Regions from separate parts of the Teredinibacter haidensis genome, predicted to be linked through region 2. Evidence: predicted binding sites of a transcription regulator. Region 2 holds the regulator's gene; the other holds the start of a gene.
What was found. Region 2 encodes PhoB, which activates phosphate uptake and scavenging genes when phosphate is short. Its sites were predicted from a motif close to TGTCATAAANNTGTAACA; they were not measured.

Region 1 (9,135 bases), 800 kb from region 2:
AATTTTATTTTTCAAATAGCCAAAAATATGCATTAACACATTAACATGATTCTTTCGGCTCGCGAGCTGCGTAAGGGCCGCCATAAGTTGAGTAATATAGCTTTCCCCAAAGGCGTCTAGATTTTCGCCAGGGATATTCGATAGGTAGCGACCGAGCTCGCGATAAGCTTTTTGAGAGTGGCTCATCAACAAATATTTATGGCGGGCGTGAAAGGTAATAAGCGCTTTAGCTGTAAGCCCCCCGGAAAGCAGTTGTTTCCAGCGGTGGTACACATAAACCCGCTCTATAAAATTCTCCCTCAGTGGCAAGTCGTGTAAACGACCTTCCTCTTCGCAGGGTAGTAACGGATTATTGCTCATAAGCTGTGAAGAGAATAGGCCTACGCCTTTTCGCGTGGGGTGTTCATTATGGTAGGCCTTTACACGCGCCATTCCGCAGCTAGGCGAATCCTTTTTGAAAATATAACCGCAAAGGTTGGCCACCCACTCTTGCTGTGCGTCCGCGCAATTCTTTAGCTCTTGAGTAAATTCTTTGCTGGTATCCTTAGTTCCCAGGACTCGTTGCACAGGAGAACTCAAATCGCCCTCCAGCACAATGCGTATGGGTTCGCGTGGAATGCCAAGTCCTATACTCACTTCTGGGCAAAAGTGCGAGAATTCGAAAAAGTTACCCAGGGTTTGCGTAATGTATTTATCGTGTTTATGCCCACCATCGTAGCGAACCCGATCACCTAGGAGACAGGCACTAATACCAACTCTTATTGTGATGGGGTGCGGGCTATCCATGGCGCAGTTCAGGGGGGCTGATGATTTTCATTATTATAGCAGCGTGTTAAGTTTCGGTGAAAGGAGGGATAAACTTAGGGCCGCATAAGAGCTGCTAGTCGGTGGTTGAAAAGCTATCTGCGTTGCCAGCGCGGAGTTAAATATGGGAGAGAGATGCTCATCTATTCGCTATACCCTCCGATTTTTCACCCATTTTTTAGGTCTAATATAGCCATACTTCCACGCGGCTGTTTTTACCGCTGCCGCTGCCGTTAGAATTGGCGACCAGTAAATCGGACCCATAGCCTAAAACTGGCTCAGATTTTATACCATTTCGGAAAAGAGCAATTTTTACTGCGGATGCGCGCAGGCGCGATAATACTTCTGCCCGGTTGTCTGAATCTTCTGAATCGCTAAATCCCACTAGCTGGATTTTTAGTTTGTCCAATTTGTTACTCTTCAAATAATTCGTCAGTCGTATAATATCCTTTTTCGCTTTGTTATCTAGGGAAGATGCACCCGCTTTAAAGCGGAAGTTAACGGATAAGCGTTCTGCATATCTGGCCAGTTGCTGGTACTCCTTTGGACCTTCAAGCTCCGCTACTTTCGATTTAATGGGGTTTTGTGAAATAAAGCCAATTTTTTCTACGATTGTCTGCCCGGCTTCGCCGTGGGCGTATTCAATGAAATCGGTAACGAAGGTGTTGCGTGGTTGTTCCGGCGTGTACATATAAAGCCGACGAGAGAGTGCGTAGTCTTCGGTGGCGACATAAATTACCTCTGGTTTTAGCGGTGTTGTATTGTTTTCGTTGATGGCCATTGCCTTGGATTTTCGTACTGAGGCTAAACCAACAAAGCCGATACCACCCGCATCTGAACTTACGCTGTCGGAAAGCTCATCGTTTGATTCAAATCGCTGTGCTTTCTCCGATAGGGTATAGGTTTTCGCTAATACCAAATTTTTAAAGGTATCCCATGTACCCGATTCACTGTCACGGGCATAGATACTAATGGCTCTGTTTGCGCCACCGACATCGGCCCAGTTGTTAATCTCGCCAGAAAAAATTCGAGCAATTTGGCTAACCGAAAGGCTATCAACCGGGTTCTGGGAGTTTGCGATAATGGCTAAACCATCGATCGCAACCACATGCTCCGCAGACAGGCTATGCATATCGCCATAAGTGGCGCTGAGCGCGCTGACTTCGCTACTTTTAATGCCTCGAGAGGCCATCGCAATGTCTGCAGTGCCCACTAGCAGACCTTTAAAGCCAGTTGTGGATCCGTGGGCATGAAGATCAACATAAATGGATCCATTCTTTAGAGTACCGCTCACGCGATACTCATTTGGATTCTTTTGTGGCTCAACGGAAACATTGGTTGCACCCTTAGCCTCCATCCAAGATTTGACCCAGCTTGGTGCCAGCTTGGCGCCTACGGTATTAGAGCCTTCTACAGTGAAGAGTTTGCCGTCGGTACCTGAAGGAAAAGGTTCGATTGCGGCAACAGAAAAAGAGGAAAGAAGAATAAGAACAAAGAGGACGTGGCGTAACTTCACCAAAGTGTTCATAGCGATTCGCTTTTGTAAGTAAGGACTAAAGTTAGGGTTCATTTTGACTGCTTGGTACCCAGCGCAGCACTTTTATAACTAAAACGCCGTCCTTGTCGCGCGCACAACATACTGTTGAAATATTACAGATATATGACAACTTCAGTGTAGGTAATTTACGCATGTCCGTGTGGCGGTAATACAGTTTTACGTGACATTTTTTGCACGTAGACCAATATCTAAACAATGCCACTTTTGCGGCAATTTTTGCTGTCAATAAAAATTAATAAACTCTTGTTATGTTACTTCCCCATATTCTTTCGTACTTCGTCCTGACAAGTTAACAGCGGCTTTCTCGGACGTGCCAGTGCGAGTGGCAATGCTGGAAAAATGATCGCAAAGGGCATTCCATTTATGCTTTTTTGTCATTCAACCATCACATCTTTGTCATCCAGTTGTCACAAAAAAGCGGAAGTATATGCGCGCCAGATCAATGATTTATGGCGACGGCTTTTTGTACGGGCGGGGCGGGGCTTTCAGCTTTTGCGTGTAGTTGCTTACTTAGAGCCTTGATCAAAAATTTTAGAAAATGCATTTCGTGTTGTGGATAGAGCAGCGGGAGGTGGATTTTTATCAATTTCACATTACGTAACTTCTTAGAGAGAGTTAACACTATGAAAATTAAGAGCTTAGTTGGCATTTGCGCGGTTTCCGCAAGCCTGGTTGCTTGTGGTGGTGGAGATATTAAAATCGATGCAGCGAATAATTCACCCATCGATAACTCCGTTGCTGGTGACCAAATTGTAAATAGTAATAACCAAGCTGGTGACGGCGAACCAAGTACGGGTTCGAATCCATGCGCCTCCTATATTGACAGCAGTGTTACTCGTCAAGGTAGCTACGATGCAGCTACTGGCCACTGTACTTACGGTACAGACTTTGTTTCTCTGAGCAAGCCCTACGATCAGGAAGAAGACCTTACTTTAAACGACCTACCAAACGATGGTGTACATGTTTTCAACGGTAGCTTGGTTATTGGTAAGAACTATAGCTCTAATGCTGACCTGTCGGCTGCTGGTATTGCTCAGGGTGGTGACGGTTCTGTTCTTCGCATTGAAGCTGGCGCAACTTTAGCGTTCCGCTCTTCCGACGATTATTTCGTGATTAACCGCGGTTCACAGATGTTTGCTGAAGGTGCCGCAGATGCTCCCATTACCGTTACTTCTACTAGTGATGCCGTAGATGGCTCTGTAGCTGCTGAAGCTGACGGCGAGTGGGGCGGTATGCTTATCAACGGTTTCGGTATCACCAATAAATGTGAATATACCGGTACCATGGGTGTCGATATTGCCTTGGCAACTGGTGAGGAATGTCACGTAGAGGCTGAAGGTAAAGCCGGTGCTGGTCAGACTCATTACGGCGGTGACAATAATGCGGACAACTCCGGTATTTTGAACTACTTCATTGTTAAGCACACCGGTGCAGAAGTCGCCCCAGAAAACGAGCTAAATGGTATTTCCTTCAATACCGTAGGTTCTGGTACGACTGTTGATTATCTGCAGGCCTATTCAACTCTGGACGATGGCGTTGAAATGTTCGGTGGCGCAGTAAATATCTCTCACTATGTTGCGCTGTATGTTCGTGACGACTCTATTGATATTGACGAAGGCTACCAGGGTACGTTTGATTATGCGCTGGTAATTCAAAGTGAAACTTTCGGTAACCAGTGCGTGGAGTCGGATGGTATTGGTAGCTATAGCAAGAAAGACGCGGTTGTTATTGATGATTATATTGCTCGTGGCTTAAACAGCCGTGCAACCATCCGCAATCTGACTTGCATTATATCGCCATCTGATCAGGGTACTCGAGGTAACGGTGCTGGATTACGTGTTCGAGAAGCTCATTTCCCAACGATTGAAAACGCCATCGTAACGACTGCATACGGTGCCGATGCCGTGGTTGACCCAACTAAAAATGAACATTCCTGTGTACGTATTGAAAATGCCGGCGCGACGGATCTGGCGATAGTTGAATCTGTATTCGGTTGTTCTGACGTGACTAAAGGCGATCTGGATGGTGCTTCCACTCTGGATTGGCTGAACGCTAACAGCAATGACACTATGGCGACTAATGAAACCGGTGAGAATCCAAGTTTTGATGACACCGATGTAAATATTGCTTTGTTCGAAGCGAATAGTTTCTACTCACTGGCTTTGGGTGACATGGTTGTTAACGGTGGTGCAGTGACTGTAACGCCAACAGAAAGTCGTACTTTCATTGGTGCTGTGACTTCAGGTGATGACTGGACTGCTGGCTGGGCTTATGGCCTGGATCCAAGCAACCGTGGTCAGGCACTTTGGTTCGAATAATTATTCAGTGAGCCCTACTCACGAATAAGCAACGGTTTAGGGCGCCAATCGGCGCCCTATCTGTTGTACAACGAACAAAACATCAGTGAAACTACAGGTCGGTTCAGATGAAAACGAAATACTTTAAGGGCCGCGTTGCGCTGGCCGCATTTCCGCTGAGCATTCTCAGTGTTGCGATAAGTGCAGTGGTGCATGCCCAGGACCAAACTGAAGCACCGGTTCCTCCCGCTCATACAGCTCACCAGCTTGAAGAAACGATTGTATTGGGCCGCTTAAAAAGTGCCGCTAACGATGTAATTGTTGAGCGCATGGAGCAGTCGGTTGCTGTCGATATTATAACTTCCGATATGATTGGTCGTGTTGCTGACTCAACAGTTGCAGAAGCACTGCGACGTTTACCCGGCGTCACTACCGTCGATGATAAATATGTTTACGTACGTGGTTTGGGTGAGCGATACCTGAGCACTACACTGAATGGCGCAGTTGTTCCGTCGCCAGATTTAACACGTAATGTTATTCCTTTAGATATTTTTCCAACCTCTATTGTAGAAAATCTTTCGGTACAGAAAGTGGCTTCTGCTGACATGCCTGCTGCATTTGGTAGTGGTCATGTGGATATACGCACCACCGGTATTCCCGATGGATTTGTCTTTACCTTGGAGCTCTCAACGGGTTCCAATTCGGAATCGGATGGTGATTTCCTGACTTACGCTGGCGGTGATGATGACAGCTTGGGCGAGGACGACGGAACACGTGAGCTGAGCGCTGCTTTGCGATCGGGACTGGCTCAGTATCGAGGGAATTTTGATCCTTCCAATATACAATCCCTGTCTTCAGGTGAGCTATCTTTGGATGACGCAGAAGCTATTAATCGAAGTTTAGCCTCTGAGCTCTATCGAGATGTTTCAGTGAAAAAAGATTCCGGCGAGCCAGATGTCGGTATCGATTTGAACATCGGTAATGTGTGGGCATTTGACAATGGTATTGAGCTTGGATTTTTAGCCGGTGGTTCGTACGGTAGCAAATGGCGTAATGAAACCATTTACGAGCGCAGCTTTAGCGATCCAGAAGAGTTGCGGGGTTTTATTGAGCGTAGTACTTTCTCTGTTGATATAACGGGGAACCTGAGCTTGGGGATGGTGCTCAACAGTGAGAACCGTATTGATGCCACGAATTTATTTATTCGAAATACCGATGATCAAGTTCAGTACGATAACTTCCATAATGCCAATGACCAATACTCCAGTGGCAACGGCCGTCGCTATACCGAGTATGAATTTGAGCAGAGGGAAGCTGTTATTAATCAAATTCATGGTCAACACGAACTCGGCTATGAAACGCTGGAAGTTCTTGACCTGAGCGTTTTGAATTTCCTTGAGGGGCTTTCGCTGGATTGGTATTACTCCGATAGCGAAGCGACAACCGATATTCCGAGTAGCTTACGTGTAATTTCATTTACCGAGACTGATCCGAATAACGGTGGTGCAGTGCTAGAGAGCCGGGTAGGTTCCCAGGATAGAAGTTCTGCCCAATACCGGTTTTCTGACTTGAACGATTACTTGGAGAGCTCAGGCTGGGAAATGAAATTCCCTATCGAAACGGGTGATTTCCGCATTGAGTTAATCGGTGGTAGTGAGAGTTGGAAAAAAACACGCTACTTTGAACAGTTGCGTTTTAACTTAGGGGCAACGGCACAAGATTCGGAAGTTTTTATAGGGCCTTTAGGCGAGCTGTATAGTGATGCAAATGTTGTAAACCCCGATTACGGATTTGAAATTAGTGTGCAGGATGCAAGCAGTAGCTATCTAGCGGCAAATAAAGTGAATGCTGCCTATAGTAAACTGGACATTACTTGGAATGATGCTTGGCGTTTTGCTGGCGGTATTCGTTGGGAGGACTATCAGCAAGTAAACCTAGGGTGGAACCCTAATGAGTTTGACGCTAGTCCCATATCCGGTTTGTCGCAAGCGTTCGACAGCCTAGCTGGTTGGGTGGAGGGTGACCCCAACCCTGTGGCGGAATTTTTTGACGAAGCAACCTACGTTGAATCGGACTATTTTGGCTCTGCAGCATTTACATTTATGGCTCAGAACTTCTGGGCTGAAGACTTTCAGCTTCGTTTGAGTTACGCGGAAACGACAGTACGCCCGGATCTTCGTGATATTGCGAACTCTAGTTTCTTGGATCCAATTACGGATGTGTCTGTAAATGGTAATCCAAATGTGCGTCCTTCCATGTTGGATAATCTCGACCTGCGAGCGGAGTGGTATTTCAGCTCTGGCGATAACTTAACCGTAAGTCTTTTCTATAAAGATATTACTGATCCTATTGAACTGTTTGAGTCCGCCGCAACAGATGAGAATGTTGCAGCAGAAGTATTAAACGGTGAAAGTGCTGAAGTTTCTGGTCTAGAGTTTGAATACTATTTCTTGCTGTCTCATATTACGGATGTGCTAAGCCCATTTTTTACGCAGGGTAATGTGACCTTGCTGGAACATGAACTTATTGTTGGCGACGAGGCTGATTCTCCTACTAACGATGTTCGTGGCTTGCAAGGCGCTTCCGATTATTCGGCTAACTTCCTCATTGGTTTCGATGCCGATGATGGCATGCACTCAGCGACGTTAGCGTACAACGTGTTTGGTGAGCGACTATTCTTTGCGGGTCGTAATGGTTCGCCCGATACTTTTGAACAGCCGTTCAATTCGCTAAATTTCACCTATTCGTTCTATCCGACTGATTATTTTACTCTGAAATTTGAAGCGGAAAATTTGCTTGATGAAAGTTTGGTTATACAGCGAACATTTACTGAAACTGACGGCAGTGAAAGGGGTGTGGATGTTATTGAGACTAAGCCGGGATTGGGTTTGTCGTTAAAAGCCAAGCTGAAGTTCTAGTGTGAAAAACATTAAAAGAAGCACTTCAAGTGCGGCGATCATTTGATCGCCGTTTCATTTTGTGCTTTTTGATTGTGGATTTTTATATGAAAAGTGTTGGGAGTTGAGGGCCAGTGTCATTGGGTACAATGTTGTCTTCTCTGGCCGTTGCGGAGTATCTATCGTTAATTTTATTATCGATAAGTTCACCTAATTATTGTGAGTTCTGAATGATTTATCTGTTTTAAATTATTTCAGCTTGTCATATGTTTTTCAAAATCACACAATACAATAACGGCTATAAAAAAACGGAGTTTCAATAATCAAAAACAAACAATAACGATAGTGATACAGTTCGCAGGTATCCCTTATCTGGCATGGATGGTAGAACGAAGGGAATGGAAGAGTCTCTTCAATGTTTAGGACGAACGGAAAGGATTCATTGTTGGTTGTTACATTAGAATCGAAGATCGATTCTTCAGGCATACTTTTCCCGGCCCCTAAAAAGGCCGGGTTTTTTATGTCCAGTGATGGGCGGCAGGCATGTGGATGCTTAAGAGCGGTGTCTACCAGAATAAGTAGATCGCACGTTGAGCTTAAATAGGTGTGCGGCGAAGGGGCAAAGCCGGTTTGGCAGGGGAGCGGCGGTCTAGCCGCCCTCTTGAGCGTACGCAGTGGGACGCTACTGGAACCGTGAAACGAAGGCCGTAAGCAGGATAGGTTTCTGTCAGTGAAGCGCGTCAGAATCCAGCAGCTCACTCAGCCGCGAGCGGTTAAGCCGCATTTAAATCAGCCGCTTCGGGTTTCTGCGCAGGTTCTCTCCACTCTACTTTGTCTACAAAATGGAGTAAGCGCATTTTGCCGGAGTAGTCTTCGGTGAGCGCTGTACAGCTTTCAATCCAGTCGCCGGTGTTGGCGTAGGTAAAACCGTTGCTGGTGTCTAAATCGGAGCTGTGAATATGCCCGCAGATAACGCCGTCGTAGCCTTTCTTGCGGGCTTCGTCTATACACTGTTTTTTATAGCGTTGAATCGCGGCGCGTGCGCCGTGTACATTTTCTTTAATCTGGCCGGCGAGGGAAAAATATTGCATGCCGCATAGTCGACGAAAGCGGTTGCCCCAGCGATTCAAGAAAAGCAGAAAGGTGTAGGCAATATCGCCCGTTACTTTTGTCAGCCAATCGTATTTCATATAGGCGTCCATAGCATCGCCGTGAAGTATCCAGAATTTTTTACCTGCCACGGTTTCGTATTCGTGTTCGTGAAGTATTTCGATAGGGCCAAATTTTTGCCCATCGAAGCGACGCATGGGGTCGTCGTGATTTCCGGGTATATAAATAACGCGTGTGCCTTTGTCGGCCAGTTCATACAGCTTCAATAAAATATGGTAGTGCTCTTGCGGCCAAAAGAGGCGCTTTTTTAATGACCATAAGTCAACAATATCGCCAACCAAATACAGCGTGTCACAATTGAGCGAGCACAAAAATTTGTAGAGGTAATCGGCTTTACAATCTTTAAATCCCAAATGGACATCTGAAATCCAAACAGTTCGAGCATTGATATGGTTGGCAACGGTCATAG
Region 2 (9,135 bases):
CGCGCCTGCATTGCGTTTGCGTGGATGCTCGGGCCGCCACTAGGCTTTGGTTTAATGAGCTGGGTGGGTTTTAGTCTGCACTATACCGCAATAGGAATCGGCTATTTTATTGTGGCCATTGTTGCATTTTTTTTATTGCCGAAGGTTAAAAAAGTCGAGCTTCAGGACAACGATGAGGTACCCAATAACCGTCGTTGGATTATTTTTGTTGCAGCGATGGGCTTTTCGTTTTTGTACGCGGCTAATCAATGCTATCTGGTAACGCTGCCTCTTTTTTTAGAGGAAGGTTTAGCCGTAAGCAGCAGCAAAGCGGGATGGATTTTTGGAACCGCTGCGGGGCTGGAAATCCCTTTTATGATTTTTGCCGGTTGGTTAGGTGGGCGCTATCCGTTAATGCCATTAATTCGTGTTGGCGCGGTTTCCGCCATCGTGTTGAATTTGGGTGTGTGGCACGCAACGGATTTGTGGCAACTGTTTTCTCTGCAAATATTTAATGCAGTTTTTATAGGATTTGTCGCCGGTTTGGGTATGAGCTGGTTTCAGGATGAACTGCCAGGGCGAACGGGGACGGCATCTACACTGTATTTAAATTGCATGAACTTGGGCAATGTTATTGGCAGTATCTTCTTCGCGTTGTTTGCCGAGTTATACGGGTATCGCGAAATATTTGCCGTTAATGTTTCTATTTGTGCGCTTGCTTTAATCCTGTTTATTTTTGTTAATCACCGAAAATAAAAATGCGACTATTTAAAATAGTCCGGCGAAGTAACACCCATCGACATATAAATATTGACTAGCCCGTCAAAACCAAAACCGACTTTTTCGACCCAGTCTACTGGCACATACAATATTGCCCCGCCAAAAGGTACCGGAGCCGTGGGGATAATAATAGAATAGTAAAATTGGTTTTGAAAACATATTGGATGAGGGTTGGTTAACAGAGCGAGTACAGCCGTACCCTTACGGTCGCCACCAAAAAAACACATTACGGCAGACATACTTTTAAATTCGGCGTTGTCTTGCTTGTCGAAAATGGCCATTAATTTGGATAGTGTTTGGTAAATAGAGCGCACAAGTGGAACGCGGTTGATCAGTCCTGAGGTAAGCGCGCGAAAATGATTTTTTAAGCCAGCTTCGACGGCCACGCCCAATAGGTATACAACTAGAACCACGCTGCCCAAACCAATGGCGTAGGCGGTTATTTCCGTGGTAACGAAGTTAAGCCCAATGGATCCGAGTACTCCGCCGACAAAACTGTCGGGGCCAAGATAACGGTGTACCATTTCGCCAAACCATACAATCACGACAAGAGTAAGGGCCAGCGGCAGGGCCGCGAGAAGCCCTGCAAAAAATGTTTTTCCTAAATTGCTTAATAGGCCGGGTCTGACATCTGTTGGGGGCTGCTCCATCGTGTCCTTCTATTATCGCGTTGGGGTGTTGAAAGCATACAGGGAAAGAAGATAGAAATGCTACGCTCTCGGCTATTACCTGAATCTATACAAGGTAGAGCTGTGCGTTCGGTTATCAACCCAAACGCACGCTACTCAACCGTTGTTTTTCGCAGCAAGCGATAAATAAGCTAGCGGGCTATATGAGTCTCCTCTCCCTCTGTTCGTGCCACAAAGGTGGCGCAGCAGCTATCGCTAAAAATATTAACCGCTGTACGCAACATATCGAGTATCCGGTCTGTTACCAGCAGTAGGCCAATACCTTCTGCGGGGAGACCGACTGCGGCCAGAATAACGGCGATTGCCACGAGGCTGGCTGCGGGGATGCCGGCGACTCCAATGGAGGTGAGCAGAGCAATGATCACAATGGTGAATTGCGTGGCGAAGGTGAGATCCAGCCCGTAAGCTTGTGCAATAAACATGGCCGCGACGCACTCATAGAGGGCGGTGCCATCCATATTAATAGTGGCGCCCAGCGGCAGCACAAATGAGGTTGTGCGATTTGAAGCTCCTATATTTTTTTCCATACATTCCATACTGACGGGCAGGGTGCCGGACGAGGAAGCCGTTGAAAAAGCGGTTAGCAGTGCTGGAGCCATACCGCGGAGTTGCCCCCAAGGGTTCACCCGGGCAATGTACTTCAGCATAAGCGGCATGGTAATGAATGTGTGAGCCGCCAGGGCCAGAAGGACGGTAATAAAAAATATCATCAGCGGTTTAAATGAGGCGAGCCCGGTAGAGGCAACGGTATTGCCCACCAGGCCAAAAACGCCAATGGGGGTGAACTTCATAATAAACAGGGTGATCCCCATCATGGTATCGAATATCCCCTGCCATACGTTCAGCAGGGTTTCCTTGTACTGGCTTTCGATACGGGTCATAAAAAAGCCGAACAGGAGGCCGAAACAAATTAAGCCCAGCATTTGGCCTTCGGCGGCGGCCTTCACGATATTGGCTGGCAGCATACGGTGAAATACCGCAGCAATATCACCGGTGCCACGACCTTCAATTTTTTCCAGCGTGGAACTAAGTTCTTCGCTATTGCCTAAATTCAAAAGATCTTTGGCGGGCTCACCGTTGATAATTCCCGGCGTTAGCAGGTTGACAACTAGTAAGCCGGTCAGGATGGCCATCAGGCTGGAGGCCATATAAAAACCCAGTGTTTTGCCCCCCAGGCGACCTAAATCACTCCCTTGCCCCAGCGTTGCGACGCCGCTGATAATGGATGACAGAATCAGTGGAACAATAATCATCTTTAAGCCGTTTAAAAACAGTTTGCCCACAAACTGCATGCCGTTCTGGACATGGGCGCCTGCGGCAATCTCATTTTGGTTTAAAGAATTAACAATCAAGCCGCATATTATCGCGGCGACAATAGCGATTAGAATTTGCCAGTGCAGGGGTAGTTTAAGCATGGTGTCTCCGCGTGTTGTTTTAGTTATTCGCCAGTGAAAAGCTGCGAACGCAGTTTGCTGCCCGCTTTAAACTGTACCTGTTTTTTTGCCGGGATGTGTATGGGTTGGCCTGTTTTTGGATTTTTCCCGTTGCGCGCCGCACGTTCTTTTACCAGGAAGGAGCCAAACCCTATTAGCTGAATACCCTCCCCTCGCGCTAAAGTATTGGTGATCTGCTCGAGCATCGAAGCGACGACATCGTCTGCCTGAAGCGGGCTAAGTCCGGTAGATTCGACTACCGCCGCAACCAGTTCGGATTTGCGCATGGTGGTTTCTCCTGTAAACACGGGTAGAATATCGGCTTTCTGAAAAACACTCTGGAGCCTGGGGACGGGATTCCCTTGTAATGATGACCGACACTGTGCCGCAAGCTGTTAATAAATTCAAAAGTTATACGCGTCTGATGCGCCTCAACCGGCCCATTGGCATTTATCTTGTGTTGTGGCCAACGCTTTGGGCGCTGTGGCTGGCGGCAGAGGGTGTTCCGCGAGTAGAGGTATTACTGATATTTATAGTGGGTGTTGTGTTGATGCGCTCGGCGGGCTGCGTCATTAACGACTATGCTGATCGCCGTGTTGACGGCCACGTGGAGCGTACTAGAAAGCGGCCGCTGGTACTCGGAGAGGTTACGCCAGCCGAGGCTGCGGGCCTCTTTGTTGGCCTAAGTTTCTGCGCTTTTGTACTGGTGTTGTTTACCAACCGGCTTACGATCTACCTTTCCTTTGCCGGGCTTATATTGGCGTTTTGCTACCCATACATGAAGCGCTACACCCACCTACCACAAGTAGTGCTGGGAGCAGCGTTTGCCTGGGCGGTGCCCATGGCCTTTGCGGCGCAGACTGGGGAGCTAAGCACTGATATTTGGGTGCTCTACACGGCGGTGGTACTTTGGACCGTGGCCTACGATACCTTTTATGCCATGGTTGATCGGGAAGATGATTTAAAAATTGGCGTAAAGTCCACGGCCATTCTCTTTGGCGATCAGGATCGTGTCATTACCGCCTGCCTACAGTTTATGGTGGTGATCTCCCTGGGGATGACCGGGCAGAAGTTCCAATTGGGCTGGATCTACGATCTTTCAGTACTGGTGGCCGGTGGTTTTATGGTGTATCAGCAGTATTTGATTCGCAAGCGCGAGCGGGAAGCCTGTTTTCAGGCCTTTCTCAACAACAATTGGGTTGGAATAGTCGTTTTTATCGGTATTGTTCTGGACTATGCGCTGCTCTAGCTCAGGCTGTTTTTGGCGTTTTTTGTCCAGTTATTCGAGATCGAGTAAATTAATCACACTCATTTGCCATGATTACAGTGGATGTCATAAAAGCGTAATAAAACCTTTATTTAATTCGCACTGGCGATTCTCCTTAGTTTCGCCACCTATCCGGGGCTAAACAGGTTATCTGCCAGGGCTCGGCAAGCTTGTATTGATTGAGATGCTTTTTAAGCAAGGTGAAACCTTCATGGTTGAGAAGAAAATACTGGTTGTTGACGACGAGCGTGCTATTCGCGATATGTTGCGTGTGGCACTGGAAATGGCCGAGTACTCGGTGCAGGAAGCTGGCGATGCCCAGGAAGCGCACCGAATCATTGTAGATACCCGCCCCGATTTGATTCTGCTGGATTGGATGATGCCCGGCATTAGTGGTATCGAGCTGGCTCGCCGTTTGAAAAGCGAAGAGACCACCCGCGAAATCCCCATCATTATGCTTACCGCCAAAGGTGAAGAGGATAATAAGATTCAAGGCCTGGAGCTTGGCGCGGATGACTACATCACCAAGCCGTTTTCTCCACGTGAACTGGTTGCGCGTTTGCGTGCGGTCATGCGCCGCAGCGATTCTCTTTCGAGTGGTGATCCTATCAGTGTCGAAGGCCTTTGCCTCGACCCCACTAGCCACCGCGTCACCATTAGCAACAGCCCCGTGCAACTGGGGCCAACCGAATATCGCCTACTGGAGTTTTTTCTTACGCACCAGGAAAGGGTATACTCGCGCAATCAATTGCTAGACTACGTATGGGGCGGCAATGTGTACGTGGAAGAACGTACCGTGGATGTCCATATCCGCCGCTTGCGGAAAGCGTTGAAGACCGAAGATCACGACCGCCTAGTACAAACTGTTCGCGGCGCAGGCTATCGTTTTTCCAACAAATTCCTGGCTACCACAGAATAACGGGAAACCTGACTTTTCATGTTTCGTAAAGGTATAGCCACCGAACTTCGGTGGCTTTTGGTGTATTTGTGCGTTGCGTTTGCCGTGGGTATCCTTATGGACGCCGTGTGGCCCTGTTTGCTGCTGGGAACGCTGTGCTATCTGGGTTGGATGATGTGCCAGATACGCCGGCTGGAAACCTGGGTAAGCGATACCCGTTTGCAAGGCCAGCGGGAGAACACCCTCCCTGGAATATGGGGCGAAGTTGCCGAAGATATCGAGCTAATTCTCAAGCGCAACGAAAAGGAAAAACAGCGCTTGAAGGAGGTTGTTTTCCGTATTCAGGAGATGACGGCAGCGCTCACCGACAGTGTGATTATTGTCGACAAACGCGACAATATTGAATGGTGGAACAAAGCGGCCGAGCGCCAGTTGGATTTCGAACCCCAGGATATTGGCCGTAAACTTACCAACTATGTGCGTCACCCCCGTTTTATAGCCTACTACGAAAGCAATGTTTATGACGAACCGCTGGAGCTGACTTCCAGCCGTCATGAAGGCCAATTTCTGCAATTTCATATTCACCGCTTTGGCGATGGCGATCGTTTGATCATTGTCCGTGATGTCACCCGTGTCACTAACTTGGAGTGCATGCGTAAAGATTTTGTCGCCAACGTATCTCACGAGTTGCGAACGCCATTAACGGTGCTCAGTGGCTATCTGGAAACGCTCTCCGATTCGCGTGAGATGCCATCCAGCTGGTTGCGTGCTTTCGACCAAATGCAGGATCAAACCAAGCGAATGACGCTCCTTATTACCGACCTCCTTATGCTTTCGCGTCTGGAAACAGATGATCGTGAGCAGGGTCAGGAACCCGTCAAGATTCTGCCGCTACTAGAACAAATTGTCGCTGATGCCAAAGTCATCAGCGGCGAGCGAGCACATATATTTCGCATCGATTGTGCTCCCAATGTTCAGTTAATGGGTATTGAAGGAGAGCTGCGCAGCGCCTTTGCCAACCTGGTATATAACGCTGTAAATTACACTCCGGGCGGACGTAAAATTTCTATACTAGTGGATCTCAATCCGCTTGAACTGGTGGTGAAAGTGAAAGACTGCGGCGATGGCATCGATGCACGGCATCTGCCGCGCTTAACCGAGCGCTTTTATCGTGTTGATAGCGGTCGCTCGCGGGAAGCGGGCGGTACTGGGCTGGGCTTGTCCATTGTTAAGCATATTCTACTGCGTCATGATGCCGATCTGCGAATTAAAAGCAAGCTGAAGAAGGGCAGTACCTTTGCCTGTCATTTCCCGTTAAAACGCTTTATCGATAGCGTTGTAGAGGCCTGATACTGGCTGCAGGAGGAAGGTTATGCAGGCCAGATTTCTAACATCTATTTCTGAATTAAGCGAAGAACAGTGGTCGGCCCTATGGTCTACCGACTACCCCTTTATTTCCCACGCCTTCCTCTCGGTATTGGAAGACTCTGGCTGCACCACGGTAAAAACCGGTTGGCTGCCTTGCCATCTTATACTGGAAGAACATAACACCCTGCTTGCAGCGATGCCTCTGTATCAAAAAGAGCATTCCTATGGCGAATATGTTTTCGATTGGGGTTGGGCCGACGCGTACCATCGAGCGGGCTTGAATTATTATCCCAAATTACTGTGTGCGATTCCGTTCACTCCGGCGACGGGGCCGCGCGTGGGTTTTTCCGCGGGCTTAACGTCACAGGACAAAAATTCCTGTATGGAAATAATGGAAGCGGCGATACAAAAACGCTTAGGTGAGATCGGTGGTTCTGGCTTTCACTGTTTGTTTCCGTCATCAGAAAACCGTGCTCTATTCGACGCAGGTAATACTGTCGAGCGACAGGGTTGTCAGTTTCACTGGTTTAATGATGGCTATAAAAATTTCGATGAGTTTCTGGCGAGCTTCAGCTCCCGTAAACGGAAAAATATCAAGCGGGAACGGCAAAAGGTCGGCGAGCAGAATATTGTTCACCAAATGCGCTTGGCGAAAATGCTCCCTGAGCAGGACTGGCAGTTATTCTACCAGCTATATCAGAATACCTATTTAAAACGCAGTGGTCACAGTGGATATTTAAGTGAACAGTTTTTTCAGGAAATGGCTGCCCAATTGCCCGATCAGGTTTTGCTATGCAGCGCCCACGAAAGTTCACTTGAAAATCCCATGGTAGCGGCGGCGTTGTATTTTAAGGACAGCACCACGCTATACGGCCGTTACTGGGGGGCAAAAACAGAAATGGATGGAGTGCATTTCGAAACCTGCTACTACCAAGGTATTGAGTATGCAATTGACCAGGGCTTAAAGAGGTTTGATCCCGGTGCTCAGGGAGAGCACAAAATCCAACGGGGTTTTACCCCCATCAAAACCTGTTCCTTTCACTTTATAAAGCACCCCCAGTTTTTCGAAGCGGTTAAAGGTTTTGTTGCCGAGGAAAAACAGCACAATCAGCAATACTGCCAAGAGGCGAGAACCCTATTGCCATTTAAAGAGGGCGAAAAGACGATAGACGACAGTGTATTACTCAACAACTAAAAGTTATTGATGATACTAAGTGTGTTGGCTATTGGTGAACAATCGTTATTGAACGCCTATTTGGTTGGTAAGCCGAGAAGACATTTAGGAGGTTAGGCCTAAGCCCTGAAGCCGATATTGATTAGTATAAAACGTCAAAAGCGCTTAACGTAGTATTTCGACAGCGGCTGTAAAAAGTCGTCCCTTCCTCCCTGCATCGCCCAGTGATACTTGTATCGATTCCAGTTGTAAACGCCGGCTTCATTTTTCAGAATCTACGCGACGAAGATGGTCGAGGACAATAATTTTAAACGAGGAGAGAGCCCGTGCCTCTTTGGATAAGTTTTACCCTGCTGGCCGCGATCATGCAGGCGGTGCGCACCGCCGGACAAAAATCCCTGTCGGGGAGTGTTAGCGCAATGGCGACTACCTTCGTTCGCTACTGGTATGGATTGCCATTTGTTTTTTGCTATTTAAGTCTTCTGCTGGTGTTGAATCCGGACTGGGCGAAACAAATTTCCATTACGACCTTTACCGGTAATGCTCGTTTTTTGTTTTTTGCCACAAGTGCCAGTGTTGCGCAGATCGCAGCGACCTACGCATTGATTAAGGTTTTTACCCAGCGTAATTTTGCGGTGGGAACCAGTTTTGCCAAAACGGAAGCGATACAGGTGGCTCTGCTTGGGTCTCTACTCTTTGCTGACTATCTGAATTGGTTGGGTTGGTTGGCTGTTATTTCGGGCGTTGTCGGTACTGTTGTTATATCGGGCAAAGATGTATTTAAGCGTGGCTCGCGTAATACCAGCCTTTACGGCCTGGCTTCCGGCGCTTTGTTTGCTGTTACCAGCTTGTTTTTACGCGAGGCTAGTCTAAGTCTCGGCCTGCCACTGGTGTTGAGTGCGGTGCTTACTCTGGCATTTATGGTGTGCTTACAGAGCGTGGTCTGCGCGCTTTATCTGAATATATGGGAGAAACCACAATGGCAGCGAATGAAAAGCGTCAAAAAAAGTTGTTGGTTTGTTGGCGCCACCAGCGCACTGGGAAGTGTGGGTTGGTTTACCGCTATGAGCTTGCAAAATGCTGCGCTGGTTAAAATACTGGGGCAGGTTGAATTTTTTATCACGCTGGCTATTACGCACTTTTACTTCCGCGAAAAAATTGCCCGTTTCGAGTGGTGGGGGATGGTGCTGATTGTTGCGAGTGTGTTGTTGGTATTGCAGTATCGGTAGTGCTTTTATTTTAGGCGCTTTCACGGGATAGGTCAGGATTTCTCATCTTTCTGGGATGCAATATTTTCGTGTTCGACAGCCGTGCTCTCGTCAACAGATTGTATGTCCGTATTTTGTTGTTTCGGCTTCGTGATGGCTTTGCTGCCTTCGGCCGGACGGGTAGGAATGATTGACTCGATGGAGGGTGTGTCACTGGCTTCAGGTTTGTCGCAAGCGTTATAAAATTTGTTATCAATAACAATATGATTGAAGACATTGTTTGCCAGCCAATAGCCCGCAAACATGGAGGTAACGCCATAAACAATATAAAACACATAG

Region 1: H5715_RS18580 (substrate-binding domain-containing protein) is a predicted target of PhoB. The motif match lies at 2,453-2,470, and genes of this name have one in related genera.

Annotation. Positions count from the first base shown of each region.
Region 1 is NZ_CP060084.1:4,541,037-4,550,171, forward strand. Features, by position in the region: gene H5715_RS18575 (YbgA family protein) at 1-786, opposite strand, end outside; gene H5715_RS18580 (substrate-binding domain-containing protein) at 989-2,332, opposite strand; gene H5715_RS18585 (serine/threonine protein kinase) at 2,986-4,680, shown strand; gene H5715_RS18590 (TonB-dependent receptor domain-containing protein) at 4,788-7,577, shown strand; gene H5715_RS18595 (UDP-2,3-diacylglucosamine diphosphatase) at 8,330-9,133, opposite strand.
Region 2 is NZ_CP060084.1:3,738,492-3,747,626, reverse strand. Features, by position in the region: gene H5715_RS15115 (sugar efflux transporter) at 1-735, shown strand, start outside; gene H5715_RS15110 (DUF502 domain-containing protein) at 744-1,409, opposite strand; gene H5715_RS15105 (dicarboxylate/amino acid:cation symporter) at 1,580-2,863, opposite strand; gene H5715_RS15100 (HU family DNA-binding protein) at 2,887-3,189, opposite strand; gene ubiA (4-hydroxybenzoate octaprenyltransferase) at 3,252-4,130, shown strand; gene phoB (phosphate regulon transcriptional regulator PhoB) at 4,360-5,067, shown strand; gene phoR (phosphate regulon sensor histidine kinase PhoR) at 5,086-6,396, shown strand; gene H5715_RS15080 (GNAT family N-acetyltransferase) at 6,419-7,609, shown strand; gene H5715_RS15075 (DMT family transporter) at 7,915-8,817, shown strand; gene H5715_RS15070 (hypothetical protein) at 8,850-9,135, opposite strand, start outside.